Linked DNA regions of Sagittula sp. P11. The protein of the gene in region 1 interacts with the protein of each later gene in a pairwise test. Links are inferred from orthologs where the notes say so. Each region holds a gene or a part of one and is shown on either strand. Other genes may lie near its edges.

Region 1 (14,787 bases):
CGAGGACGGACCGAAGGGCATCTCCACCGTCTATGTCGAGGACGGCACCCCCGGCCTCAGCTTCGGCGCGGCAGAGGACAAGATGGGCTGGCGCTCGCAACCCACCGCGCAGGTGCAATTCGACGACTGCGCCATCCCGCACGACAACCTCATCGGCGAGGAAGGCAAGGGTTTCCGCTATGCCATGGCGGGCCTCGACGGCGGGCGGCTGAACATCTCCGCCTGCTCGCTCGGTGCGGCGCAGACCGCGCTGGACCTGACGCTGCAATACATGTCCGAGCGCAAGGCCTTCGGTCAGAGCATCGACCAGTTCCAGGCCCTCCAGTTCCGCCTCGCCGACATGGAGATCGAGCTTCAGGCCGCGCGAACCTTCCTGCGGCAGGCGGCGTGGAAACTGGACACCGGCGCGCCGGACGCCACGAAGTTCTGTGCCATGGCCAAGAAATTCGTGACGGAGGCCGGGTCCCGCACCGTGGACCAGTGCCTGCAACTGCATGGCGGCTACGGCTATCTCGCTGATTACGGGATCGAGAAGCTGGTCCGCGACCTTCGCGTGCATCAGATCCTTGAAGGCACGAACGAGATCATGCGCCTGATCACCGCCCGCCATATGCTGGCCGGCTGACGAGGGCGCGCCCCTCTTCGGGGGGCATCGCACATAACGGGCGGACAGGGCCTTGCGCCCTGTCCCGCCCTCCATGCAAGGACCGCCATACGTCATGTCTGACACCCACATCCGCACCGAAGGCCATGCCGGCCGCATCACGCTGACCCGGCCCAAGGCGCTGAACGCCCTCTCCTACGCCATGTGCCTCGACATCGAACGCGCGCTGGACCGCTGGCGCGACGACGAGAGCGTGCACTTCGTGCTGCTGGACGCGGAGGGAGAAAAGGCCTTCTGCGCGGGTGGCGACATCGCCGAGATGTATCGCACGGGGACCGACGGCGATTACGACTACGGCCGGACCTTCTGGCGCGACGAATACCGGCTGAACGCCAAGCTGGCGGAATATCCGAAACCCATCGTCTCCTTCATGAACGGTTTTGCCATGGGCGGTGGCGTGGGTCTTGGCGGGCATGTCTCGCACCGGATCGTGGGCGACAGCACCCGGATTTCCATGCCGGAGACGGCGATCGGATTCGTGCCGGACGTCGGCGGCACCTTTCGGCTGGCGCAAGCCCCCGGCCGTCTGGGCGAATACCTCGGGCTGACCGCCTACCGCATGAATGGCGCCGACGCGATCCACGCCGGTTTCGCCGACACCTACATCCCCGAGGACGCATGGCCCGTCCTCAAGGAGAACCTCGTGCACACCGGCCTCGTGGCGCAGGTTGAGGCAGCAGCCCAGCCGGTGCCCGACAGCCCACTGGCCGCACGACAGGCGCAGATCGACGACCTGTTCGGCGGAGAGACCCTGCGCGACGTGCTGAACGCGCTCAGGAACGATCCGTCCGACTTCGCCGCCGACACGCTGAAGACGCTGGAGCGCGCCTCTCCCATGTCGATGGCGATGACGCTCGAGATGATCCACCGCCTGCGCGGCCCGTCCCTCACGATCCGCAAGGCGCTGGAACTGGAATACCGCGTCAGCCATCGGATCATGGAACACGGGGACTTCCTCGAAGGCATCCGCGCTGCGATCATCGACAAGGACAAGGCACCGAAGTGGCGCCACGCCCCGGACGGCGTCACCGCTTCGGACGTTTCGAAGATGCTGCGCCCGCTGGGGCCTGACACACTCGACTTCAAGGAGAAAGCCATGCAGATCGCCTTCATCGGACTGGGCAACATGGGGGCGCCCATGGCGGCGAACCTGGCCAAGGCGGGCCACGCCGTCACCGGCTTCGACGTGGCGGGCACCACCGCCGAGGGCGTGACCAGCGCCGCCTCCGCCCCCGAGGCGGTCAAGGGCGCCCAGGTGGTCATAACCATGCTACCCAACGGCGACATCCTGCGCGGCGTCGCGGCCGAGATCATCCCCCACATGGAGAAGGGCGCGGTGCTGCTCGATTGTTCCACCGTCGACGTGGACTCCGCCCGCGCGGTGGCCGAACAGGCGACGGAGGCAGGGTTGATGGCGCTGGACGCGCCGGTGTCGGGCGGGATCGGTGGCGCGTCGGGCGGCACGCTGACCTTCATGGTCGGCGGACCGGACGAGGCGTTTACCATTACGAAACCGCTGTTCGACATCATGGGTCAGAAGGCGGTGCATTGCGGTGCCTCCGGCAACGGTCAGGCCGCCAAGATCTGCAACAACATGATCCTCGGCGTCACCATGATCGCCACCTGCGAGGCCTTCTCGCTGGCCGACAAGCTCGGCCTCTCGCGGGAGGCTATGTTCGACGTGGTCTCCACCTCTTCCGGCTACTCGTGGTCCATGAACGCCTATTGCCCCGCACCGGGCGTCGGCCCGACCTCACCCGCCGACAACGGCTACAAGCCCGGTTTCGCCGCCGACCTGATGCTGAAGGACCTGCGCCTCAGCCAGCAGGCGGCTGAGGCCGCGGATGCCGACACGCCGATGGGACAGGCCGCGACGGAACTTTACCGCACGTTTGTCGAGGACGAGGACGGCAAGGGACGCGACTTCTCTGCAATGCTGCCACGCTTCGAGAAACGGCACCGCGGCTGATTTTTGCCGATCCGAAAAAGCCATGCAACGAAACGTCGAGGAAGCTGCGTTACGTCCCTGTTCCCACAGTACAGGAGAGCAGGAATGAAACGAATCCTCACCGCAACGGCCCTTGGCCTCATCACCCTGACCGCCCCGCTTGCGGCAAGCGCCGAAAAGGCCTGCCCCCCGGGTCTTGCCAAGAAGGACCCGGCCTGCGTCCCGCCGGGCCTTGCCAAGAAGATGCCGCAGGGCGGGAAGGCTGACAACGACAAGGTGTATTACGAAGTCCGCCGCGGTGAGCCGATCCCCGACCGTTACATCCTGCTGGAGAACCCCTCGCAGTACGGGCTCGATCCGAACCGAACGTATTACCACCTAGGCAATCAGGTTGTGCGCGTCGATCCGGACACCCGCGCCGTCCTGTCGATCATCGGTGCGATTGCCGAACTTTCGAACTGATATCCCGCGGGGCCGCCTTCAAAGGCGGCCCCCTCTCTCATTTCATTTGCAGATTCTCGAAGTTGATCCACATCATTTCCCCGCGGAGCCCCGCAATCTAAGGCTTATTGCAGATCAATCTTTTGGGGGAAGTCTTCGATGTTCGCGAAAAACATGGGTCAAACCGACCGTATCGTCCGCGCCGTTCTGGGCGTCGTCCTGCTCATCCTCGCCTTCGCCACGCTTGCCGGGGTTTGGGCTTGGATCGCCGGGATCGTCGGCGTCCTGATGCTGGCCACCTCGGCCATGGGGTCCTGCCCGCCCTACAGCCTTCTGGGCATCAACACCTGCAAGACCAAGTAAGGATCAAAGCGGCATTGGGGCGCCGCGCGCGCCCTGCCGCCTCAGGACAGCGACGTCCTGACCCTCTCGTAGACCGGCTCCGGCGTGTCGTTGCCGCTGCCGCCGCCCGGCTCTTCCTCCGGCGCGATGCTGGGCGGAAGGCTGGAGGTCTCGCTGCCGTCCTTCGCGGACTCCGGCTTGGTGAACGCCGGCGTGGCTTCCGGGGTCACACCGGCCACCTCCATGATCCGGTCGCGCGCCTCCTCGGCGATGCGCCGGCCTTCGTCTATGGCAACATCTGCGCGGTAGAGTTCCAGCAATCCCATGGCGTTCAGCAAATCGGCCTGCAGCAGCACGTCCGGCGGATCGGAAGCCTCGCGCGCCTTGCGCATGAACTCCATCATGATCTCGATAGAGATGGTCACCACCTCGGCGTAGCCGGGCACGGGCTCTTTCCGGGTCTGGGGCAGCAACCCGCCGATGGTTTCCGGCAGTTGCGCACCCAGCTTGTCCCACAAACCGGTCACCGGCTTCGGTTCCCACATCTTGCCGTGGCGCGCGTCGGGGTGGACCGCGATGGTGCAGGTCGCGCCAAGCGCACGGACGGCAGAGGCCGGAACCGGATTGATCAGCCCGCCGTCCAGCAACCAGCGGCCATCCACTTCGGTCGGAGAAAAGACACCCGGGATCGACGCAGAGGCCCTGACCGCTTGTGCCAGATTGCCCTTCCGCAGCCAGATCTCGCGCCCGGTGCTCATGTCCGTGGCAACGGCGAGGAAGGGGCGCGGCAGGTCTTCGATGTTCTCCGGAAGCTCCAGCTCCTCCATCAGGCGGGTGACGGCCTTGCCCTCGATCACGCCGCCCCGGTCCAGCCGGAAGTCGAGGAACTTCAGGAACTTGCCTTGCGTCAAACCGCGCGCCCAGTCTTCGAGCGCGTCTAGCTTGCCGCCAGCCCAGGCCGCGCCGACCACCGCCCCCATGGAGCATCCCGCCACCACCTGCGGCTCCACGCCCATGTCCTCAAGCGCGCGCAGCACCCCGATGTGACACCATCCGCGGGCACCGCCCGCCCCCAACGCCAGTCCGAGAACCGTCATCGTTGCCTCCGTCAGATCCGCGCCCTACGCGGCGCATGGGTTCACCATATCACCTAGGGCAAAAACCCGGGTCGGCACGGCGCGCAGACCTGCTATTCGGCAGCCACCTTACGGGCTTCGAGCATCGGCTTCAGGTAGCGCCCGGTGTGGCTGCGCTCCACCTCCGCGACCTCCTCGGGGGTGCCCACGGCCACGATCTCTCCGCCGCCGTCGCCGCCTTCGGGACCGATGTCGATCAGCCAGTCGGCAGTCTTGATGACGTCGAGGTTGTGCTCGATCACCACGACCGTGTTGCCCTGATCGACCAGTTCGTGGAGCACTTCGAGGAGCTTGCGCACGTCCTCGAAATGCAGGCCGGTCGTGGGTTCGTCGAGGATATACAGCGTGCGGCCCGTGGACCGCTTGGCCAGTTCCTTCGACAGCTTCACGCGCTGCGCCTCGCCGCCCGAAAGGGTCGTCGCCTGCTGGCCGACCTTGATGTAGCCGAGGCCCACGCGCATCAGCGCATCCATCTTGTCGCGGATCGACGGCACGGCCTTGAAGAAGACCTGCGCGTCTTCGACCGTCATATCAAGAACGTCGGCTATGCTCTTGCCCTTGAACAGGATTTCCAGCGTCTCGCGGTTGTAGCGCTTGCCCTTGCAGGTCTCGCAGGTGACGTAGACGTCGGGCAGGAAGTGCATCTCGATCTTGATCACACCGTCGCCTTGGCACGCCTCGCAGCGGCCGCCCTTCACGTTGAAGGAGAACCGTCCGGGCTTGTAACCGCGCGCCTTCGCCTCCGGGAGACCGGCAAACCAGTCGCGGATCGGGGTGAAGGCGCCGGTGTAGGTCGCGGGGTTGGACCGAGGGGTGCGCCCGATGGGCCGCTGGTCGATGTCGATCACCTTGTCGAGGTGCTCCAGCCCCTTGATCGTCTCGCAGGGCGCGGGCGTCTGGCGCGCGCCGTTCAGCGCCATGGAGGCCGATTTGAACAGCGTCTCGATGGTCAGCGTCGACTTGCCGCCGCCGGACACGCCGGTCACGCAGACGAACTTGCCCAGCGGGAACTCGGCCGTCACCTCCTTGAGGTTGTTGCCGGTCGCCTTGACCACCTTCAGCTTCTTCTTGTTGCCCTTGCGGCGCTCAGTCGGGACAGCGATCTCGCGCGCGCCGGAGAGGTACTGGCCCGTCAGGCTGGCGGGGTCGTTCTGCACCTCTTCGGGCGTGCCCTTGGACACCACCTGCCCGCCGTGCACACCGGCACCGGGGCCGATGTCAAAGACGTAGTCTGCCTCGCGGATCGCCTCCTCGTCGTGTTCCACCACCAGCACCGTGTTGCCCTGGTCGCGCAGGTTCTTCAGCGTGTCGAGCAGACGGGAGTTGTCGCGCTGGTGCAGGCCGATGGACGGCTCGTCCAGCACGTAGAGCACGCCGGTCAGGCCGCTGCCGATCTGGCTGGCCAGACGTATGCGCTGGCTTTCGCCGCCCGACAGGGTCCCGGCGTTGCGGCTGAGGGTCAGGTATTCGAGACCCACGTTGTTCAGGAAGCCGAGACGTTCGCGGATCTCCTTCAGGATGGCGCGGGCGATCTCGTTCTTCTGCTGCGTCAGGTTGGCGGGCACCGTCTCGCACCAGTCGAAGGCCTGGCGGATCGACATCTGAACGACCTGCCCGACGTGCAGCAGGTGCTCCTTGTCGCTGGACGGACCGATCTTCACCGCCAGCGCTTCTTCCCGCAGGCGGTAGCCGCTGCAGGCGCCGCAGGGACGGTTGTTCTGATACCGTTCGAACTCCTCGCGGACCCAGCTCGAATCCGTCTCGCGGTAGCGCCGTTCCATGTTGGGAATGACACCCTCGAAGGTGCGGGTAACGTTGTAGATGCGGCCGCCCTCATCGTAACGGAACGGGATCTCCTCTTCGCCGGAGCCGTACAGGAAAACCTGCTGCACATGCGCCGGAAGGTCCTTCCAGCGGGCGTTCTTGTCGAACTCGTAGTGCTTGGCGATGGCGTCGATGGTCTGGATGAAATACGGGCTCTTGCCCTTCCGCCAGGGCGCCAACGCGCCGTCCTTGATCTTCAGCGTCTGGTCCGGAACCACCAGCCGCTCGTCGAAGAACAGCTCCACACCCAGGCCGTCACACTCCGGACAGGCGCCGAATGGGGCGTTGAACGAAAACAGCCGCGGCTCGATTTCCGGGATGGTGAACCCGCTGACCGGGCAGGCAAAATTCTCCGAGAACGTCATGCGCTCCGGCTCGCCTTCCTTCGGTGCGGTTTCCAGGATGGCGATGCCGTTGGCGAGGTCCAGCGCCGTGCGGAAGCTGTCGGCAAGCCGGGTCTGCATCCCGTCGCGCACGACGACGCGATCCACAACCACGTCGATGTCATGGCGGAACTTCTTGTCGAGGGTCGGCGGCTCGTCCAGTTCGTAGAACGTGCCGTCCACCTTGACCCGCTGGAAGCCCTGCTTGCGCAGTTCGAGGAACTCCTTGCGGTACTCCCCCTTCCGGTCGCGCACGATGGGCGCCAGAAGATAGGCGCGCGTCCCCTCCTCCATGTCCATGACCCGGTCGACCATGTCCTGAACCTGCTGCGCCTCGATGGGCTTGCCGGTGGCGGGCGAATAGGGTGTGCCGACGCGCGCGAACAGCAGGCGGAGGTAGTCGTAGATCTCCGTTACCGTGCCGACGGTCGAGCGCGGGTTCTTCGAGGTCGTCTTCTGTTCGATGGAAATCGCCGGCGACAAACCGCTGATGTGGTCGACGTCGGGCTTCTCCATCATGTCGAGGAACTGCCGCGCGTAGGCCGAGAGCGACTCGACATAGCGCCGCTGTCCTTCGGCATAAATCGTGTCGAAGGCGAGCGATGACTTGCCCGATCCACTCAGGCCGGTGATGACAACCAGCTGATCCCGCGGAATATCCACGTCGATCGATTTCAGATTGTGCTCGCGCGCGCCACGCACCTCGATCTGCTTCAGCTCTGGCATGGGGACTCCCCGGGTCGATGAACGTTTTAGACATAGTTGAAACATGCGCCCGGGCCAATCGGAAAATGAGAACATTAACCGAACATCAATGCTGCGCCTTTACATTCTAAAATAGGAATGTATATATTGCCGCAAGAGCACAGGAGACGCCGAAAATGTTCGCATTCAATCAACGCACCATGACCCCGGCGGGCATGACCGCAGCGGATGCGGTGGCACGCACCGCCGCAGGTGACATCGTTCTGGTCGATATTCGCGATCCGTCGGAACTGGCGTCCGGCGGCAAGGCGAAGGGCGCGATCAATATTCCCAGCGCCACGCTGATGATGCGCGCCGATCCGCGGTCGCCGGAATGTGTGCCCGAACTGAAGGACGGCAAGCCCATCGCCGTCTACTGCGCGTCGGGCGCGCGGTCGGCCATGGCGAAACAGATGCTGGAACGGATGGGCCATGCCGAGGTGCACAACATCGGCGGGCTGGGGCACTGGCGCCGCGCCGGTGGCGAAGTCGAGTAACCGGGGCGTGTCCCCGAACTGGTGCGCGGCACTGACGCGCCGCGCCCCTTGAATTCAGCGGTAAAGCAGCGACACGCCGTCCGCGAACAGGTGCACCTTCTCCGGCACTGCTGTCAGCGGCACGGTCTGCCCGCGCATTCCGACATGGATGCCCGGCAGCTTCGCGATGACTGCGTCCGAATCCTTCTCCGCCACGAAGTACAGCAGCGTGACCTCGCCGAGCGCCTCGGTGATGGCCACCTCGCCCGAGAAGATCGCCTCGCCCGTAGTCCGGGTGAAGTCCTCGGGCCGGATGCCGACCTTCACCTTCAGCCCCATGTCGCTGTCCTTCGTCGGCACGTTCGACAGCGCGATTCCGCCGCCCTCGAGGCGCACGGTGGTCTGCTCGCCCGTGGCGATCACCTCGCCGGGCAGCAGGTTCATTGACGGGGAACCGATGAACTGCGCCACGAACTCGCTGTTGGGCCGTTCATACAGATCGAGAGGCGTGCCGACCTGCGCGATGCCCTTGTTGGCCAGCACCACGATGCGCGTGGCAAGCGTCATCGCCTCCACCTGATCGTGGGTCACGTAGATCATCGTTCGGTCCGGCATCGACTCTTTGAGCTGGGCAATCTCGATCCGAGTGGCGACCCGCAACGCGGCGTCCAGGTTCGACAGCGGTTCGTCGAACAGGAACACCTTCGGGTCCCGCACGATGGAGCGTCCGATGGCCACGCGCTGCCGCTGACCGCCGGACAGGGCCTTGGGCAGACGGTCCAGGTAGGGTTCCAGCTGAAGCATTTTCGCGGCGCGGTTCACCGCCTCCTCGATCTCGGCCGGGGTCTTCTTTGCCAGTTTCAGCGCGAAGGCCATGTTGTCGCGCACCGTCATGTGCGGGTAGAGCGCGTAGGACTGGAAGACCATGGCGATGCCACGCTGCGCGGGCGGCACGTCGTTGACCACCTGCCCGTCGATCTCCAGCGTCCCGCCGGTGATCTTCTCCAGCCCCGCGATCATCCTGAGCAGCGTCGACTTTCCGCAGCCCGACGGCCCGACGAACACGATCAGTTCGCCGGCCTCGACGTCGAGGTTGATGTCGTTCAGCACGTTGACCGTGCCGCCATACGTCTTTTCGACGTCCCTGAGTTTCAGTCCAGCCATGCCCCTCCCCCTTCTATCGCTTCAGTGCGTGTTGCGCAACGCAAGCGCAGGTTGCCACGGACCCAGATGCAGCTTGCCGTCCGGTCCCGGTGCGGCGCTGCCCAGTTCCTGCCCGATCTGGAACCAGCTGCCTTCCGGCATCTCGATGTTCGACGGCTCGCCCGACAGGTTGATCGCCACAAAGATCTCCTCGTCGCCGTGCTTGCGGAAAAAGTGCACGACGGTGCCGGTGTGGTCCATCCCGTAGTGTTCGCCCTTCTTCAGCGCCATGTGGCTGTGACGGAAGGCGATGGCCTTGCGGTAGTGGTGCAAGAGCGCGCCCGGGTCTTCCTCCTGCGCCGACACGGCGGCGCGGATGTGCTCGAAGCTGACCGGCAGCCAGGGGTGGGCGTCAGAGAACCCGCCGTTCACCGCCTGAGCGTCCCAGACCATCGGCGTGCGGCACCCGTCGCGGCCCTTGAACTCCGGCCACATGGCGATGCCGTAGGGGTCCTGAAGGTCCTCGTAGGCCACGTCGGCCTCGTGCAGGCCCAGTTCCTCGCCCTGGTAGATGCAGACCGACCCGCGCAGGCACATCTGCAGGGTCGTCAAAGCCCGCAGCGCCGCCGGGGGCAGGTTCCAGCGCGAGGCGTGGCGCACCACGTCGTGGTTGGAATAGGCCCAGCAGGGCCAGCCGCCATTCGCCCGCTCGTCCACGTCGTTCATCACCTTCACCACCCGCTCGGCAGAAGGATAGGTGTTCGACAGGAACTCGAAAGAATAGCACATGTGCACGCGCTTGGTGCCGCGCGTGTACTCTCCCATGATCTCCAGCCCACGCTGCGCGTCGCCGACCTCGCCCACGGCGGTTTTGCCTTCGTATTCGTCCAGCAAAGCGCGGAACCGTTCGAGGAAGGCGATGTTCTCGGGCCGGTTCTTCGAATAGATGTGCTCCTGGTGATTGTAGGGGTTCACCTTCGGAGCGATGGAGTCGTCGCGGCGTTCGGGCGGGAGCGGCGGGTTGGAACGCAGCTCTTGGTCGTGCACGTAGAAGTTGATCGTGTCGAGGCGGAAGCCATCCACCCCCCGGTCCAGCCAGAACCGCACCACCTCCAGCAAGGCGTCCTGCACCTCGGAGCAATGGAAGTTGAGGTCCGGCTGCGAGGTCAGAAAGTTGTGCAGGTAGTACTGTTCCCGCGTGGTGTCCCACTGCCAGGCCGAGCCGCCGAAGATCGACAGCCAGTTGTTCGGCGGTGTGCCATCGGGTTGCGGATCGGACCACACGTACCAGTCGGATTTCGCATTGGTGCGCGACGACCGGCTTTCCACGAACCACGGGTGCAGGTCCGAGGTGTGCGACAGCACCAGGTCGATCATCACCTTGATGCCGTGCAGATGCGCCGTCTCGACCATCGTGTCGAAGTCCGAGAGCGAACCGAACATCGGGTCGACGTCGCAGTAGTCGCTTACGTCGTAACCGAAGTCCTTCATCGGAGAGGTGAAGAACGGCGAGATCCAGATCGCGTCCACACCAAGGCTCGCGACGTGCCAGAGGCGCGCCGTGATGCCGTTGAGGTCGCCGATCCCGTCGCCGTTGGAGTCCTGGTAGCTGCGCGGGTAGATCTGGTAGATCACTCCGCCGCGCCACCAGTCCTTGTCGATGCTCGAGTCTGTCATTTTCTTTCCCTTTTCAGGCCCGGATGGCGTCCGGCGCCTTTTCGTGACCGGCCCGCGGCCGGGGCCCCGGTCCTTGTCCCGGGGCGGGTTTCATCTCATTTCACGGAGCCGGCCAGGAGGCCGCGCACCAGGTATCTCTGCATGGCGAAGAACACGACCAGCGGCACGGCGATGCTGACGAAGGCCGCGGTGGCGAGGATTTCCCAGTTGCCGCCGCGCGTCCCCAGCAGTTCGACGATCTGGTTGGTCATCACCGTGGTCTGGCCCGTGGCGTCTATCAGGAAGACCTTGGCCACCAGCAGATCGTTCCACGTCCAGAGGAACTGGAAGATCGCGAAGCTGGCCAGCGCCGGATAGCTGAGCGGCAGGATGATCTTGGTGAAGATCTGGAAGTCCGTCGCCCCGTCCACGCGCGCATTCTCGATGATGTCGCGCGGCAGCCCGGCCATGTAGTTCCTGAGCAGGTAGATCGCGAGTGGCAACCCGAAGGCCGTGTGCGCCAGCCACGTCCCGAGGTAGCCCTTCCCGATGCCGATCTGCAGGTGCAGCTTCAGCAGCGGGATCAGCGCCAGTTGCAGCGGCACGACCAGCAGGCCGACGACGAAGGCGATCAACAGCGCGCGGCCCGGGAAATCCATCCATGCCAGCGCATAGGCCGCAAAGGCCGCCACCACGATCGGGATGATCGTCGCAGGGATCGTCACCGTCAGCGTGTTGAAGAAGGCCTTGGCCATGCTGTCGGTGGCGTTGCCGGAGGTCAGCACCTGCCGGTAGTTGTCGAGCGTGAACTCCGGCGGCACCAGCGCGGTGACGAACAAACGCTCGCCGCGGCGGCCCTCCATCGCGACAGGACTTTCGATGCGGTAGTCGCCGTTCTCCGCCACGGAGATGCGCATCTGGTCGTCCTCGGCCGTGTCGCCCGGCTCATAGGCCGCCACATCACGCGAGGACGTGCCCCAGGCCGAGATGTCCAGCCGGTCGCGTCCTTCCTCGTCGAAGAGGTTGCCGGCGATGACGTAGAGGTCGCCCTCCTGCACCTGCTGGTCCGGGGCCTTGGTGCGCAGCACGAGGTTCTGCTCGGCGGCGATGGGCGCCTTCCACCATCCGGTGGTGGCGATCTGGTCCGCCGTCCGGAAGGACGACACGAACAGCCCCACGGTCGGGAACAGCCAGAGCGCCACGATCACCACGACGGAAATGTTCACCGCCCATGTCAGCGACGACTTGTGTCCTGCGATATTATCCATAACGAGCCCCCTGCCCCTTTATCCCTGCGCGGCCGTCCTGCGCATCAGCGCATTTCCCGGCGCGCCTGCACCACGTTCCACACGAGGATCGGCGTCACGAGGACCATGATGATGATGGCCGAGGCGGACCCCACGCCCCAGTCGTTGGCCCGGAACAGCTTGTCGAACATGTAGTTGGCCAGAACCTGCGTGCCCCACTGCCCGTTGGTCATGGCGAACACGATGTCGAAGATCTTCAGCACCACCAGCGTGATCGTCGTCCAGACCACCATGATGGTCGGATAGATCTGCGGCACCTTGATCTTGAAGAAGATCTGGAAGGGACCGGCGCCATCGACGATGGCCGCCTCGACCGTCTCTTCGGGGATGCCGCGCAGGGCGGCGGAGAGGATCACCATGGCAAAGCCGGTCTGGATCCAGATCAGCACCACCATCAGGAAGAAGTTGTTCCACAGCGGGATCGTCAGCCACTGCTGCGGCTCGCCGCCGGTGAAGAAAACGTAGAGGGCATTCAGCACACCGATCTGCTCGGTGCCCGGCGGGCGGGCGTCGTAGACCAGTTTCCAGATCACCGACGCGCCGACGAATGAGATCGCCATGGGCATGAAGATCAGCGACTTCGCCACGTTGCCCCAGCGCAGTCGGTCGGTCAGTTGCGCCACGATCAGCCCGAAGGCGGTCGACAGCGCGGGCACGACGATCAGCCAGAGCATGTTGTTGCGCATCGCCTCCCAGAACTTCGCCTCGGAGAACATCTGCGTATAGTTGTCGAACCCGGTCCACGCGCCGCCCATCCGCCGGTCGGTCAGCGACAGGCGCAACGTTTCGAGGACCGGATAGGCAAGGTAGAGAGTCAGCGCAAAGAGCGCAGGAAACAGGAAGAGCCACGGCCGCACCATGTTGGCGCGGTTGATGTTGCGCCCCGCCTTGGGGCCCTTGGCCGGGAACAGAACCTTGTCCAGGATCTGGTTCGAGGCCCAGAAGTAGGCGAGGCACGCACCCACTCCGATCACGATCGTCAAAAGACCCTGTAGCGCCGGATGCATCGGCCCGTCTCCCCCGCTGTATGCAACCCCGCCCCGGACCCGGCGCCACGCGGGCGTCCGGCATGTGTCCGGGGCGGACTTCGTTCAGGCGCTTACTTCAGCGCGTCCCAGCTTTCCTGGATCTCGGTCGCCACCGCTTCGGCGGATTCGCCGCCGGCGTAGTCCACCATGCCGGTCCAGAAGGAGCCCGCGCCCACGCCGCCCGGCATCAGGTCGGAGCCGTCGAAGCGGAAGGTGGTCGCGCCCAGCAGGATCTCGTTCATCTTGCGCAGCGTCGGATCGGAGAACGCCTCCGGGTCGACACCCTTGTGCGGGGTCAGGAAGCCTTTGAGGCCCATCCAGATTTCGTGCGCCTCGGGCGTCTGGAGCCAGGTGATCAGGTCATGCGCGGCCTGGTTCTCGTTGGTGATGGCCCAGAGGGTGCCCGCACCCAGAACCGGCGTGCCGAGGTCCTTCTCGGCGTAGGCCGGGAAGTAGAAGAAATCCGCGTCCAGCCCCACTTCGGTGCCTTCCGGGAAGAAGGCCGGGATGAACGACGCCTGGTGGTGCATGTAGCACTGCGGCGGCGAGGCAAAGAGACCCTTCGGGCTGTCGCGGAAGTCAGTGGAGGCGACGGCACCCCGGCCCCCGGCCACGCGGCCGTCCTCGATGAACCAGCCGAATTCCTCGATCGCGCCGACCACCTTCGGGTCGTTGAACTTCAGGTCGTTGCTGACCCAGGCGTCGTAGTCCTCGGGCGACTGCGTGCGCAGCATCATGTCCTCGACCCAGTCGGTCGCCGGCCAGCCGGTCGCACCGCCGGACCCGAGCCCGACGCACCACGGCGTCTCGCCGTCCTCGACCATCTGCTCGGTCAGCGCCTTGAGGTCTTCCAGCGTCTCGGGAACCTCGTAGCCCGCATCCTCGAAGTTTTCCGGCACGTACCAGACCAGCGACTTCACATCGACCTTGTAGAAGAAACCGTAGAGATGATCCTCGCCGTCCGGCCCGGCATAGGTGCCGAGGTCGACCCAGGACTGCCCGGCCGCGTAGTTCTCGGCCACCCAGTCGGCCACGTCTTTGCCCAGCGGGGTGAGGAAACCGCGCGACGCCATGTCGGACGCGAGGCCCGGCTGCGGGAACACCGACACGTTCGGCGCAGAGCCGGCTTCGGCGTCGACAAGGATCTGCTGCTCGAAGCTGTCGGAGCCGACGTAGGACACGTTGTGGCCCGACTGTTCGGCGAAGGCATCCAGCACGGTTTCGACCATTTCCTGGTCCGGCCCGAGCCACGGACCGAAGACCGTCAGGTCCTCTGCCTGCGCTGCTCCGGCACCCAGCGTGCAAAGGGCAACACCGGCATAAAGCGAAGTTTTCATGAATACGTCCTCCCGGTATCCCGCCTGCCGGCGGGTGAAACTGAGCCCAACCACGCCCGCTCCGGCAGAGAGATCCAAAGCGCTTTGAGCGAGATCAGCCTTTCCTAATCAATAGCGTGTGTCAACCGTGCGTCCAACAAATTAATGAAAAGCGCCGCTGCGACGCAGCATAAAGCGCCGCATTGCGTCATGCCCAGTTCACGAACATTCCCTTGACAAAGCCAAAGCGCTTTGGATCACATGGCACAATGAACCTCAAGGAACTCGCAGAGCATCTCCACCTGTCGCAGACGACCGTCAGCCGTGCGCTGAACGGCTATCCGGAGGTGAGCGAGAAGACGAGAGCGCGCGTCAAACA
Region 2 (14,366 bases), 1.4 Mb from region 1 along the record:
TTGTCGACGAGCACCTGGAACAGACGGTTCTCGGCCTCTTCGATGGTCAGACCAGCCACCGGGATGGAGCCCACGTCGGGGATGGCGATGTTGCCGTCGTCGCGGACGGTGTAGCCCTGACGCTGATTTGCCGCGGCGAGCAGACCGGACAGTTCCTCGACAGAGTTGCGGCTCTTGGTGGCGAGCAGAAGCTCGTCACCCACACCGATGCGGTAGGGCTGCGGCGCGACATCGGGCAGCGGCCGGAATTCGAGCGTCTCACGCGATTCGTCGGGCAGGTAGGGGGTCGGCGGGATGGCACCGACACCGCGCGCACTGCCTCCGCCCGCGTTGGCAAAGAACGATGCGGGCAGGCTTTGCGGCGCATAGGCCGAACGGTTGGCGCTTGCCACGACGGTCGGCGACATCTCCAGAACGGTCACCTGGAAGCCGTCGGCGGCCGAATTGACCGTGGGGCTGTTGTAGGTGATCCCGCAGGACGTCAGAGCAAGGGTCAGCGCCGCAACACCGATCCAGCGTCCGGCCTTCGGCATAAGTCTCCGACCCTGCGCCCGCTTGGAGGTCACGCTCATATCTTACCCCGTCCCAAAACTTGCTTTTGTTCATTCTCGACCTGCGCAACGCGGCTTGCAAGCCGCACCGCGAGGGCCGTCAATCTCTGACGGAATTACATGCGTTCCGGCCACATGGCGACATGACGCTCCTGCTACACTGCAGCAAATCCGACGAGCGGGGCAAATCTGCAACATCGGCAAGAATCTTCCACATGGTGAAAGTGAACAATTCGTTTTCAGCGCATGGGCGACGAAATGGCTCACTGTATACAGCTGCATACTGTAGACGCCGTTGCGCGTTTGGCCTAGAGAGGGCGCAAGGTTAACAAGGGGGATCCCATGTCCGACACGTCCACGCCCGATATCATCTACACCAAGGTCGACGAAGCGCCCGAGCTGGCCTCGGCGTCGCTGCTTCCGATCATCCAGTCCTTTGCCTCCGCCGCCGGCGTGACGGTGGGTACGAAGGACATCAGCCTCGCAGGCCGGATCATCGCCACCTTCCCGGAGGCCCTGACCGCAGAGCAACGCCAGTCCGACGACCTGGCCGAGCTGGGCGAACTGGTGAAGAAGCCGGACGCCAACGTGATCAAGCTGCCGAACATCTCCGCTTCGGTCCCGCAGCTCGTGGCTGCGGTCAAGGAACTGCAGTCCCAGGGCTACGCACTTCCCGACTATCCCGAATCCCCGTCCACCGACGAGGAAAAGGCCGTCCGCGCCAAGTACGACAGCATCAAGGGCTCGGCCGTGAACCCGGTCCTGCGCGAGGGCAACTCCGACCGCCGCGCCGCCGCTGCCGTCAAGAAGTTCGCGCAGTCGAACCCGCACCGCATGGGTGAGTGGTCCTCCGACTCCAAGACCCGCGTCGCCGCGATGACGGGCGACGATTTCTATTCCAACGAAGTCTCCGCCACGCTGGACAAGGCCGCGACCGCGAAGATCGTGCTGGAGACCGCCGATGGCGAGACCGTCCTGAAAGAGGGCGTCTCCTACCCGGCGGGCACCGTCGTCGACGCCACCTACATGTCGGCCAAGGCGCTGGACGCCTTCCTTGCCGAAGAGATCGAGAAGACCAAGGCCGAAGGCACGCTGTTCTCGCTGCACATGAAGGCCACGATGATGAAGGTCTCCGACCCGATCATCTTCGGTCACGCCGTCAAGGCATGGCTGGCCCCGGTCTTCGAGAAGTACGGTGACAAGATGGCCGCGCTGGGGGTGAACCCGGCATCCGGCATGGGCGACCTGCTGGCGCGGGTGAAGGACGATCCGGAAATCACCAAGGCCATCGCGGACTGCCGCGAGCAGCGCCCGCCGATGTACATGGTCGACAGCGACCGCGGCATCACCAACCTGCACGTGCCGTCGGACGTCATCATCGACGCCTCCATGCCGGCGCTGATCCGCGCGGGCGGCAAGGGCTGGGGCCCGGACGGCAAGGAGTCGGACACCAACTGCGTGATCCCCGACAGCTCCTACGCGCCGGTCTATGACGCGACCATCGAGTTCTTCAAGGCCAACGGCAAGCTGAACCCGGCGACCGCCGGCACCGTGCAGAACATCGGTCTGATGGCGCAGAAGGCGGAGGAGTACGGCTCCCACCCGACGACCTTCGAGATCCCCGCCGACGGCACGGTCAAGATGATCCTCGACGACGGCACCGTGCTGCATTCGCACACCGTCGAAGCGGGCGATATCTGGCGCTCGGCCTCGGCCCGGAAGGCGCCGATCGAGGACTGGGTGAACCTGGCCATCGAACGGCAGAAGGCCACGGGCTACCGCGCGATCTTCTGGCTGGACGCAAGCCGCGCGCATGACGCCGAGCTGATCGCCATGGTCAAGCCGATCCTCGAAGCCAAGGGCGTCACCGACAAATTCGAGATCATGGCCCCGCGCGAAGCCACAATCGCCTCGCTCGAGACGATCACAAAGGGCGAGAACACCATCGCGATCACCGGCAACGTGCTGCGCGACTACCTGACGGACCTCTTCCCGATCCTCGAGCTGGCGACCTCCGCCAAGATGCTGTCGATCGTGAAGCTGATGCAGGGCGGCGGGCTGTTTGAAACCGGCGCTGGTGGCTCTGCCCCCAAGCACGTCCAGCAGCTCCAGTCCGAAAACCACCTGCGTTGGGACAGCCTTGGCGAGTTCTGCGCGCTTGGCGAATCGTTCAAGTTCCTCGCCGACCAGAAGGGCAACGAAAAGGCCCGCGTTCTGGGTGAGGCGGTGGACACCGCGACGCAGGGCATCCTCGACAACGACCGCTCGCCCTCGCGCAAGGTCGGAGAGCCGGACAACCGCGACAGCCACTACTGGTTCGCCCGTTACTGGGCCGAGGCGCTGGCCGCGCAGTCCGACGATGCCGAGCTTGCCTCCCACTTTGCTCCCATCGCCAAGGCGCTGGCCGATGGCGAAGCGGATATCGTCGCCGAACTGGCTGCGGCACAGGGCAGCCCGGCGGACACCGGCGGCTACTACCACAACGACCCGGAAAAGGTCGCCGCGGTGATGCGCCCCTCGCCGACGCTGAACGCGATCATCGGCTGAGACGTTCGTACCGGACAAAAGCAAAGCGGGCCCCGAAAGGGACCCGCTTTTTTCGTGCCGTTGAACCTGCGGTCAGATGCGGGCGTGTGCGCCGCCACGCGGACCGGCCACCAGCCATGCGATGAAGCCGAGAACCGGCAGGATCAGAATGGCGAGGGTCCAGACGATCTTGGCGAGCGTGGACGCGCCAGAGGTCAGAGTCTGGTAGATTGCGTAGATGTCGGCGATGAGGATCAGAAGACCCAGAAGACCATATTCCATTGGTTCAGCTCCCGTTTAGCTATCTGGGGAGACAACGTGCTCGCGCCCATCGGGTTCCCTCGACGTCAAAATTGGTAAGGCGGGGCCGTGCGTGCCAGGCGTGCGTCAAGCCCGCTCAGACCGGCTTTTGGCGGGCGCGAAGGGCCGCTCGTGTGGTTGTTCGGGGGAAGGGGGCGGAGGCGGCTCAGACTTGGCACGGGCCGCCCTGTTTGCCGCCTAAGGGCCCGGCGGGTGCGGCGCTGGTCGGCCGCCGTCGCGGGGCCCCGGTCGGGGCCCCTCTCGGGTCTGATGTCAGATACCGCTGCGCTTGGCGGCCGCATCTGCCGGGGCCACGCGGGCAACGGAATGGATCGCGCCAAGGCCGTCGTCACCCTTCCACTGGAAGGAAATGTCGATGCGGTCGCCGGTGGCGAGGTCGGCCGGAACCAGCAGGTCCGCCGGCAGGGTCCAGACCGTCTTGTCGGTCAGGACGAGGGTATGGGTGGCCGGGGTCCAGCTGTGGACGGTGCCAATGGTCTGATCGGCGAGGACCGGACCTGCGACGAGGGCGGCCAGAGCCGCGATAAGCGTGAAACGCATGGGGTTTGCCCGAAGGGAGGATGGCGCTCTAGGCGCGATCCCCGCGCTTGCAGCCGCCGGGCGGAGCCTCGCGCCCGGATGACACGAAGATGACATGGCGGCGCATCTTTTCAAGTGGTCTTGCAAGGGATTCTTTGCCGCTGGCGGCTTGTTGCCATAGGTGCTTGGGATGCGGCAGCGCTTGCATCCCCTGAGTGTTCCCGGGCCTTTGGACGAATGTGTCTTCCCGCTCCCGCACGGCTGCGAAAAACGACGGTTCAATCCGCCCGGAAGCCCCCTTCGGCCTACCGCTTGCGTCGCTTGACGTTCCCGCCGCGCTGGCCGGGACGCCCTGCTGTCGAGCGGCCCTTGGCCTTGGTTGCCTCTTCGGAGGCCCGTTCGACCGCCTGCTGTCGGGCCAGCGGGTCGTCGGTCACCGCCAGTTCTACCGCCTCCAGCCGCTTGACCTCGTCGCGCAGACGTGCGGCCTCCTCGAACTCGAGGTTCTCCGCCGCCTTGCGCATATCCGTCCGCAAGCCTTCCAGCACAGCGGCGATGTTGGAGCCCTGACGCTTCGGGTCGATCTTCGCGGTGACGCGGGACTGGTCGGTGTCGCCCTGGTAGAGTCCGGCGAGGATGTCGTCGACGTTTTTCTTCACCGTCTCCGGCGTGATCCCGTGTTCCTCGTTGTAGGCCATCTGCTTCTCGCGGCGGCGGTTGGTCTCTCCGATAGCGCGTTCCATGGATCCGGTCATGCGGTCGGCGTACATGATGACCCGGCCATCGGCGTTCCGCGCCGCCCGCCCGATGGTCTGGATCAGCGAGGTCTCGGACCGCAGGAAGCCCTCCTTGTCGGCGTCGAGGATGGCCACCAGCCCGCATTCCGGGATGTCCAGGCCCTCGCGCAGCAGGTTGATCCCCACCAGCACGTCGAACGCGCCAAGGCGCAGGTCGCGCAGGATCTCGATCCGTTCGATGGTGTCGATGTCGGAGTGCATGTAGCGCACCTTGATGCCCTGTTCGTGCAGGTACTCCGTCAGGTCCTCGGCCATGCGTTTGGTCAGCACTGTGGCGAGGGTGCGCATGCCGTTTGCCGCGACCTTGCGGATCTCGTCCAGCAGGTCGTCGACCTGCATCTTCACCGGCCGGATCTCCACCTGCGGGTCCAGAAGGCCGGTGGGGCGGATCACCTGTTCTGAGAACACACCGCCCGATTGCTCCAGCTCCCACGCGGCGGGGGTGGCGGAGACGAAGATCGACTGCGGGCGCATCGCGTCCCATTCCTCGAACTTGAGGGGGCGGTTGTCCATGCAGGACGGCAGGCGGAAACCGTGTTCCGCCAGCGTGAATTTCCGCCGGTAGTCGCCGCGATACATGCCGCCGATCTGCGGCACGGAGACGTGGGATTCGTCGGCGAAAACGATGGCGTTGTCGGGGATGAATTCGAAGAGGGTGGGGGGCGGTTCGCCCGGCGCGCGGCCCGTCAGGTAGCGCGAGTAGTTCTCGATCCCGTTGCAGACGCCGGTGGCCTCCAGCATCTCCAGGTCGAAGTTCGTCCGCTGCTCAAGCCGTTGCGCCTCCAGCAGTTTCCCCTCGCCGACAAGCTGGTCGAGCCGCTGGCGCAACTCCTTCTTGATGCCCTGGATCGCCTGCTGCATCGTCGGACGCGGTGTGACGTAGTGTGAGTTGGCGTAGATGCGGATGCGCTCGAAACTGTCGGTCTTGGTGCCGGTCAGCGGATCGAATTCGGTCAGCCCTTCCAGTTCCTCGCCGAAGAAGGACAGCCGCCATGCGCGGTCCTCGAGGTGGGCAGGCCAGACTTCCAGAACGTCGCCACGCACCCGGAAGGTGCCGCGCGAAAACCCCTGATCGTTGCGGCGATACTGCTGCGCGATGAGGTCGGCCATGATCTTGCGCTGGTCATACTCCTTGCCGACGAACAGGTCCTGCGTCATCGCCCCGTAGGTCTCGACCGAACCGATACCGTAGATGCAGGACACGGACGCCACGATGATCACGTCGTCGCGTTCCAGCAGCGCCCGGGTGGCCGAGTGGCGCATCCGGTCGATCTGTTCGTTGATCTGGCTTTCCTTCTCGATATAGGTGTCGGACCGCGCGACGTAGGCCTCCGGCTGGTAGTAGTCGTAATAGCTGACGAAGTACTCGACCGCGTTGTCCGGAAAGAACCCCTTGAATTCGCCGTACAATTGGGCGGCCAGTGTCTTGTTGGGGGCGAGGATGATCGCTGGGCGCTGGGTCTGTTCGATCACCTTGGCCATGGTGAAGGTCTTGCCGGTGCCCGTCGCACCCAGAAGCACCTGGTCGCGCTCGCCCTCATCGATGCCGCCGGCAAGTTCCGCGATGGCGGTCGGCTGGTCGCCCGCCGGAGAGAAGGTGGTCTGCATGACGAACCGCTTGCCGCCTTCGAGCTTTTCGCGGGTGCGCACATCCGGCGCGGCGGCATGCATCATGGGCATCTGTTGCGGCGAATTGTTGTGCATCGGGGTCTCCTGTGCGCGACCCCGGTTGTCCAGCGCCGGTCGTGTCGCTGCAGTGCAACGTAAGTCGCAGGGCGGCCTCGCGCCAGTCCGATGCTGACAATAACTGTCTGCAAGACGTCAGGGAGAGTGGTCTGTTTCGGGTCGGTTGGCTGACACGCGTGTCTCTGGCGGGGCCGCACCAGGGTTCGCAGAGTGCCGAATACATGCGCGAACTGCTGATCCACTGCTCGCCTGCCTACCAACTTTGGTCGCAGCACCTTCTGGCGCGGATTGAAAGGGCCATCTGATAACAAAGGGAAATAGCGGACTGGCGGCGGATCGCCCGTGTCGCGCTGCCCGGCTGCCACAAAGGAAGCATTTGCCAAAACCGAAAGCTGATATGTAGCTTTGAAGGAGACAAGCAGCGCTCGGTGGCCCGGTGCCACGAACCCACCCCTCGCTCCCTGTGTCTCCGGTCGGACACCTGAGCCTGCTTGTCGTCCGATCCTTGTCCCGGCCAGCGCTCACTGTGACAATTGGAGCGGCGCAGCATGTTGCCCTTCGCCGCGGAATCCCGGATAACCGTTGTGATTCATGGAGGTGTGGAAATGCGGGCTCGCATCTATCAACCGGCAAAGACGGCCATGTCCTCGGGGCAGGGCAAGACGAAGCACTGGTATCTGGACTACGTGCAGGACAGCCCGAGGTCGATCGACCCGCTGATGGGCTGGACCTCCTCCGCCGACACGCAAAGCCAGGTGCGCCTGCGCTTCGAGACGAAGGAAGCGGCGCTGGCCTACGCCAAGGAACACGGCATCGACGCGATGGTGATGGAGCCGAAGAAGCGGAAGGTGAACATCCGGGCGCGGGGGTATGCGGAGAACTTTGCGTCCGACCGCCGGGCGCCCTGGACGCACTGAGCGTCTTCACCGCGGGCGGGGGCGCCGGCATTTTCCGAAGCGATCCAATGCTTTAGCGGAGCACCCTCGCCATGGACACCACTCATCTCGTCACCCACTCCGGGGGCTTCCACGCCGACGAACTGCTGTCGACGGTGGTGCTTACCCGCTTGTTTCCAAACGCAAAACTGGTGCGCTCACGGGATGTTGAATGGATCTCTCCGGCGCCCGGGCGGGTCGTTTACGACGTCGGCCGCGTCTACGACGCCGAGGCGGGCATCTTCGACCACCACCAGCGCCCCGTGCCGCAGCGCGAGGACGGCGCGCCCTATAGCTCTTTCGGTCTGATCTGGAAGCACTTCGGCCACGGCTACCTCTGCGCGCTGGGCGTGCCCGAGGCCGACGTGGACGAGATACACCATTGTTTCGACAGGGAATTCGTCCTGCCCGTGGACCTTCTGGACAACGGCGCGATGGAGCCGTCGGTGGCCGGGCCACTGGCGGGGATGACCCTGCCGGTGCTTCTGGAAACGCTGAAGCCGGTGTTCGACGACCGGGGCCCCGGGGCAGATGACCGCGCGTTCATGGATTCGTTAACGGTCGCCCGCGCCTTCGTCGAAGCGGCGGTGCGCGGCCAGGCGGCCAAACGGCGGGCAGAGGCGATGGTCATGGCCGCCATCGCGGAGGCCGGCGCCTCCCGCGTGCTGGAGCTGCCCATGGGCATGCCCTTCCGCGGCGCCATCGAGGCGGCGGGCGCCGAAAACCTGCTGTTCGTCGTGCATCCGCGCGACGGCGACTGGGCGCTGAACACCATCCGAAAAGGCTCCAACACCTTTGAATCGCGGGCAGATCTGCCGGAAAGCTGGGCTGGCCTGACCGACGGCGCGCTGGAGGCGGCGAGCGGCGTCAAAGGCGCCAAGTTCTGCCACAACGCCCGCTTCATCGCCGTCGCGAACACACGCGAAGCAGTGCTGGAAATGGCCCGCCTCGCGGTGGCAGAGGCGGTGACGGACGCGCCCAAGGGCCTTGGCGCGGTGTTCGAACCGGCGGCGAAGTAAGCCTTGCCTGTGCTTCCCTGAACGCGGGGCGCGGTGCGTTAACCCTGCCGCGTTAACCATTCCTTATGGTGAGTCCCGGCCGGTTCGGGGGTCCGAAACGGCCGGTTGTTAACCTCTCCGATGCGGCGCCGAATCGCGGATGCGTAGGGGGCTGGTGCTTGGTCTGTGCTCGGGTGCCGGGCGCGGCTTCTCGTCAGCGAGAAAAAGCCCACCTGATAAGCTGATAGGCTGCTCCGATCACGGCGCCGACGACCAAGGCCTCGGGCATGAGACGCATTACGGATCGCATGACGTACTGGCCGTAGTCGCGGTCTGGAAAAGCGGACAGATACTGCTCTTGAGAAGGCATCGCGCCGTCGATTTTTCCTGCGGTCAAGAGCAGTGTCGAGACCGCAAGAATGGCGAAAATGGCTGCGCCGATCGCCGCGCCGCGAATGATACGCTTTATCAGGATGGTGGATTGCGGCTGTTCGCCAGTCAACTCGTCACTCAAACGTCCAGCTCCACCGCAAACCGCGCGTTTTCCTGGATGTACTGGAAGCGCAGTTCCGGTTTCTTGCCCATCAGGCGCTCTACCAGGTCGCCGGTTTCGCCGGGTTCGTCCTCGTCGATGGTCACGCGGATCAGGGTCCGGGTGTTGGGGTCCATCGTGGTTTCCTTCAGGTCCTTGGCGTCCATCTCGCCCAGGCCCTTGAACCGTTGCACATCGATCTTTCCCTTTCCGCCCAGACCCTTGGCCAGCGCGGCCTCTTTCGAGGCGTCGTCGGCCACGTAAAGCCGCTTCGCCCCCTGGGTCAGCCGGTAGAGCGGCGGGCAGGCGAGGTAGAGGTGGCCCTGGTCGATCAGCGGGCGCATCTGGGTGAAGAAGAATGTCATCAAAAGCGACGCAATATGGGCGCCGTCCACGTCGGCGTCCGTCATGATGATAACCTTTTCGTAACGCAGGTCGTCGATGTTGAACTTCGTCCCGAGGGACACGCCGAGCGCTTCGCAGAGGTCGCGGATCTCGGCGTTCGAGGTCAGCTTGTTGGAGGCGGCGCCGAGCACGTTCAGGATCTTGCCCTTCAGCGGCAGAAGGGCCTGGGTTTCGCGGCTGCGTGCGCCCTTGGCGGAGCCGCCGGCCGAGTCGCCCTCGACGATGAAGATCTCTGTCCCCTCGCGGGACTTGGCGGTGCAGTCGGTCAGCTTGCCCGGCAGCCGCAGCTTCTTGGTGGCGGACTTGCGGGCGGTCTCCTTCTCCTGCCGGCGGCGGAGGCGTTCCTCTGCCCTCAGCACGAGGAAGTCGAGGATGGCGCCTGCGGACTTCGTGTCGGAGGCGAGCCAGTTGTCGAAGTGGTCGCGGACGGCGTTTTCCACGAGGCGCTGCGCCTCGGTCGTGGCGAGGCGGTCCTTGGTCTGGCCGACGAACTCCGGTTCGCGGATGAAGCAGGAGACCAGCGCGCAGCCGCCGGTCATCAGGTCGTCGCGGGTGATCTGCGCGGCCTTCTTGTTGTTGACCAGTTCGCCGTAGGCGCGGATGCCCTTGAGGATCGCGGCCCAGAAGCCGGCCTCGTGGGTGCCGCCCTCGGGGGTGGGCACGGTGTTGCAGTAGGACTGGATGAAGCCGTCGCGCGAAGGCGTCCAGTTGATCGCCCATTCGACCTTGCCCGGCACCTGGAAGCGTTCGCGGAAGTCGACCACCCCGCCGAAGGGCGCGTCGGCGTAGGTGCTGGCGGTGCCCAGCGTTTCGGTCAGGTAGTCGGAAAGGCCGCCGGGGAAGTGGAAGGTCGCCTCCGTCGGGGTTTCCTTGTCGTCGATCTCCGACTTCCAGCGGATTTCCACGCCCGAGAAGAGGTAGGCCTTGGAGCGGACCATCTTGAACATGCGGGCGGGTTTGAAGCGGTGGTGGCCGAAGATCTCCTCGTCGGCGTGGAAGGTGGTGGTGGTGCCGCGGCGGTTGGGGGCGGCGCCGACCTTCTCGACCGGGCCGAGCGGGATCCCGCGGGAGAAGCGCTGTTCGTAGAGCTCCTTGTTCTTGGCCACCTGCACGACCATCGAGTCCGACAGGGCGTTGACCACCGAGGCGCCGACGCCGTGCAGGCCGCCGGAGGTCTCGTAGGCGTCGCCGGAGAACTTGCCGCCGGCGTGCAGCGTGCAGAGGATGACCTCGAGCGCGGACTTGCCGGGGAACTTGGGGTGCGGGTCGATGGGGATGCCGCGGCCGTTGTCGCGAATCTCGACGGCGTAATCGGCGCGCAGCGTGACCTCGATCCGGTTGGCGTGGCCGGCGACCGCCTCGTCCATGGAGTTGTCGAGGATCTCCGCCACCATGTGGTGCAGCGCCCGTTCGTCCGTGCCGCCGATATACATGCCGGGGCGCTTGCGGACGGGTTCCAGCCCTTCCAGCACCTCGATGGAGGAGGCGTCATAAATAGGTTCGACTGCGGAGTGGAGGAGATCGTCTGCCATGTATGTCCCTCGACGCGTGCTCGGTTTGTTCTGTTGATTGAGGGGCAGTATGGCAGAGGCGGCAGGGCGGCGAAAGGGGAACGCCGCGCCGGGGCACTACCTATACACAGGAGATCCGCAGGGTTCGGCAGATATGGGGCTCATTCGCCGGTGCAGGGGGTGGTGTAGGCGTCGGGATGGGCGGCGGCGGCGGTGTCCACCCGGCCCTCGGGGATGTCCGCCTTCAGCGCGTAATCGTCGCCGCGCAGGAGCATGCCGTGGCTGTAGGTGAGGCCCTTCGGGTCCTCGATGGCGCGGACCTCGAAGGTGCCCCGGATGCGGTCCGTGCCGCCGGGATTGTAGCGCAGCCAGACGAGGGCCGACTGTTCGCCGTGGTCCTCGGCCGTCACCATGTCCTGCGCGCGGGTCAGGAAGACGTCGACGAAGACGAGGCCCCGCGCCTCCGCCCGCCGCGCGGCGGCGCCGGCGGCCTGCGCGAGCAGCGGCCCAAGGTCTTCGAGATCGGTGCGGATCATCACCCGCTGGCTGCCCGGCCCGGTGGCGCCGGGATCGTGCGTCTCCCAGACCGCGCATCCGGCATGGGCCCCCGTGGCAAGGGCGAGAAGGGCAGCGGTCAGGACACGGATCATGAAACGGGCTTTCCCGGCAAAGAGACTGGACAAATGTCTGCCGCGAGTGTGCCGGGGGCAGGGGCGCCCGGCAAGAGGTTCTGGCGCCTTGGGAGGGTGCCTTCGCCGCTGTGGGGCCCCGGATGAAGGCCTTGGCCCGGGTGGGTGGCTGATGGAGGCGGCACGTGCGCCTTGGTCCCGGGCGCGGCTTTGTGACAATGGTGCGTGCGGAGCACGCACCCTACGGTTCTCTCACGAATCCAATGCTATGTGTCTGAGAGAAGGCAATAGTGAATAATTCAGCTATTGTGTGCCGATTGACGTTCAAGGTATTCGGCGTACATTTTTCTCGCGATCTCCTTGCTTTCACAGAAAACTCTGATTTGATCATTTAGCTCTGCTTGTGAAAGCAAGGTGTGCTGCCCGCGTTCCCAAACTACAGGTCTCCGGTGCTTTTCACCGCTCCCGCAAACGATCTTGGGTAAGAAAATAATTCTCCCAGGCGAGTCTTCAAAGTCGGTGAGGCGAAATATGGATGCCTCAAGTGCTGTCATATACAAGCTGGCTTGAAAGTCATCGAATGCAATTTCGCTCCATGGGTTAAAGAAAATTGGGGCAAACTGTCCCCCTTCACGGATAACGGTTAACGGCTTTACTGGAACGAAAAGGCCCGGGCCTATTGGTAGGCGCTCATCGAGGCGATCAAATGCACGTACGCCTTCTATCGGGGTTTTGGCAACCATGTCGAACCACGCGTGTACAACTTCGACGTTGTACTTATGTCCAAGAGGATTGCCTTTCATGGTTGCAACCTTAAGGCCCATTTCCCGTGAAATGCCGTCCTCTATGTAGAAGCGTGCTGCCTTACGGCTAGGGTTGTAATTCCAGACAGGGCTGGAGCGAACGAAGTTAAAAATGTTCCTCGCGGTCCTGTCGACTTGCGGATTCTGTAAACGCGACCAGTTTTCAGCCGCAGGAGGTCTGTCAATTTTTGTAAAGGGGGTCATTGGAGAGTGATCCTTTGCCCTTTAGGGATTTCTAGTTGCCGAATTAGGTCTTCCGTTATTTCCATTCCGACATTGAACGCGCCCGACTTGTTGTACACATGATCCCATGCTCCTCCCTTAGCATGGGACACATCATATAGCACGTGAGCGGGTACCATAGCATAGAAGCGACAAAGTTGGCGAATCCAATCTTCTGTTGAGGCTGGAAAATCAAAGTCTGCGTCAATTAGAAGGCCCGTGTCAAAATCCACCTTTTGAGCGTTTCTCTCAATGGGGGCTCTCTTGAAGACTTTGAATTGATTGTAAATTTCACGAAACACTGGCCCGTGTTCCCACGCTTCGATTTTCGCTGACACTAAGGGCGCGCCCTTGTCACGCAATGTGTCTACGTGCATGAAATATATGGCTTTATTCAGATGAAGGTTGGATATGCCAACGCCGAGACGCCTTGCCTCTTCCAAGAAAATGTTTGCGACGGCTCGTACGTCATATCCTCTCATTTGCGCCTCACTTCGCCTACATCAACGATACTCGTGAGCGAACGGAGTGTCACCTAGCTAGCGCCGATTCGCCCCGGCGGAAGCGAGCTATCAGCTCAACGGTCGAAGATGCAGGCATTTCAGCATTAAGAACTCGTTTGTTAACCTCCCTCCACCCCTCTCCCACCTCCGGGAAAAACGCATCCGCGTCCTCCACAACCGTGTCGACTTCGGTGATCAGCAGGCGGTGGGCGAGGGGGAGCAGGGCTTCGTAGATGCCCTGTCCGCCGATGCCGTAGATGCGGAAGTAGCCTTGGGACTGCGCCAGCGCGATGGCGTCTTCGACGCTGGGCACCACATGCTCGGTCAGCGTGGTGTCGCGGGAGACGACGATGTTCAGGCGGTCTTTCAGGGGTTTGAAGGGCAGCGATTCCCACGTCCTGCGGCCCATGACGATGGCGCCTCCGAGCGTCTCGCGCTTGAAGAGGGCGAGGTCCTCGGGGATGTGCCAGGGGATCTTGTTGTCCTTGCCGATGGCTCCGTTCCGGGCGCGGGCGGCGATGAGGGTGATCATGTGCGCCCCCCTTACACCGCGACCGGCGCCTTGATGGCGGGCGCGGGGTCGTAGTTGTCGAAGGCGAAATCCTCGTAGCGGAAGTCGAAGAGGTCGGTGACCTCGCGGGTGAAGCGCAGGGTCGGCAGCGGGCGGGGCGTGCGGGAGAGCTGGAGGGCCACCTGCTCCATGTGGTTCGAATAGATGTGCGCGTCGCCCATGGTGTGGATGAAGTCGCCCGGTTCGTAGCCGGTCACATGAGCGATCATGTGCTGGAGCAGCGCGTAGGAGGCGATGTTGAATGGCACGCCGAGGAACATGTCGGCGCTGCGCTGGTAAAGCTGGAGGTGCAGCTTGCCGCCGGCGATGCGCACCTGCCAGAGCGTGTGGCAGGGCGGCAGCGCCATGTCGGGCACGTCGGCGGGGTTCCAGGCGGAGACGATCAGCCGGCGGGAGTCGGGCGTGTTGCGGATCATGTCGAGCAGGGTGGCGATCTGGTCGATCTCGCCCTTGCGGGAGGGCCAGTGGCGCCACTGGTGGCCATAGACCGGGCCGAGGTCGCCGTTGTCGTCCGCCCATTCGTCCCAGATCGAGACGCCGTTGTCCTTCAGGTAGCCGATGTTGGTGTCGCCGGAGAGGAACCACAGGAGTTCGTGCACGATGGAGCGCAGGTGCAGCTTTTTCGTGGTCACCAGCGGGAAGCCGTCGGCGAGCGGGTAGCGGCACTGCAGGCCGAAGTGGCTGCGGGTGCCGGTGCCGGTGCGGTCGGTGGTGTCGGTGCCTTCCTTGAGGACAGTGCGGAGGGCGTCGAGGTACTGGTGCAAGGGAATCCCTCCAGTTCTGGGGGTGGGGTCGTTGTTGGCCGCAAGATATAGCCGGTGCCGCGCAGGGTAAAGCGGTGCGTCCCGCGGGAATGG

Evidence for each region.
Region 2: the proteins of uvrA (region 1) and uvrB interact in binary tests that used the Escherichia coli proteins (3 or more experiments, as listed by UniProt). The link is inferred for Sagittula sp. P11 from one-to-one orthologs.

The regions. Positions count from the first base shown.
Region 1 is NZ_CP021913.1:104,610-119,396, forward strand. What follows is about bases 4,385-7,801. They hold uvrA (excinuclease ABC subunit UvrA), read right to left. Parts: upstream 7,465-7,801; coding sequence 4,585-7,464; downstream 4,385-4,584. Other genes in these bases: CDO87_RS00560 (patatin-like phospholipase family protein), read right to left, coding at 4,385-4,492; CDO87_RS00570 (rhodanese-like domain-containing protein), read left to right, coding at 7,620-7,801. Also shown: CDO87_RS00540 (acyl-CoA dehydrogenase family protein), read left to right, coding at 1-625; mmsB (3-hydroxyisobutyrate dehydrogenase), read left to right, coding at 1,761-2,633; CDO87_RS00550 (excinuclease ABC subunit A), read left to right, coding at 2,718-3,074; CDO87_RS00555 (DUF2892 domain-containing protein), read left to right, coding at 3,213-3,416; more of CDO87_RS00560, read right to left, coding at 3,458-4,384; more of CDO87_RS00570, read left to right, coding at 7,802-7,979; CDO87_RS00575 (ABC transporter ATP-binding protein), read right to left, coding at 8,034-9,122; CDO87_RS00580 (alpha-amylase family glycosyl hydrolase), read right to left, coding at 9,144-10,778; CDO87_RS00585 (carbohydrate ABC transporter permease), read right to left, coding at 10,874-12,025; CDO87_RS00590 (carbohydrate ABC transporter permease), read right to left, coding at 12,070-13,071; CDO87_RS00595 (ABC transporter substrate-binding protein), read right to left, coding at 13,164-14,429; CDO87_RS00600 (substrate-binding domain-containing protein), read left to right, coding at 14,678-14,787. UniProt on the Escherichia coli protein: The UvrABC repair system catalyzes the recognition and processing of DNA lesions. UvrA is an ATPase and a DNA-binding protein. A damage recognition complex composed of 2 UvrA and 2 UvrB subunits scans DNA for abnormalities.
Region 2 is NZ_CP021913.1:1,478,440-1,492,805, reverse strand. What follows is about bases 3,821-6,816. They hold uvrB (excinuclease ABC subunit UvrB), read right to left. Parts: upstream 6,419-6,816; coding sequence 4,223-6,418; downstream 3,821-4,222. Other genes in these bases: CDO87_RS07295 (hypothetical protein), read right to left, coding at 3,821-3,938. Outside these bases: CDO87_RS07310 (polysaccharide biosynthesis/export family protein), read right to left, coding at 1-572; CDO87_RS07305 (NADP-dependent isocitrate dehydrogenase), read left to right, coding at 894-3,098; CDO87_RS07300 (PLD nuclease N-terminal domain-containing protein), read right to left, coding at 3,171-3,359; more of CDO87_RS07295, read right to left, coding at 3,651-3,820; CDO87_RS07285 (ETC complex I subunit), read left to right, coding at 7,006-7,317; CDO87_RS07280 (MYG1 family protein), read left to right, coding at 7,389-8,354; CDO87_RS07275 (hypothetical protein), read right to left, coding at 8,548-8,847; parE (DNA topoisomerase IV subunit B), read right to left, coding at 8,844-10,802; CDO87_RS07265 (hypothetical protein), read right to left, coding at 10,943-11,431; CDO87_RS26680 (hypothetical protein), read right to left, coding at 11,710-12,417; CDO87_RS07260 (Panacea domain-containing protein), read right to left, coding at 12,414-12,917; CDO87_RS07255 (dihydrofolate reductase), read right to left, coding at 12,967-13,470; CDO87_RS07250 (thymidylate synthase), read right to left, coding at 13,482-14,273. UniProt on the Escherichia coli protein: The UvrABC repair system catalyzes the recognition and processing of DNA lesions. A damage recognition complex composed of 2 UvrA and 2 UvrB subunits scans DNA for abnormalities.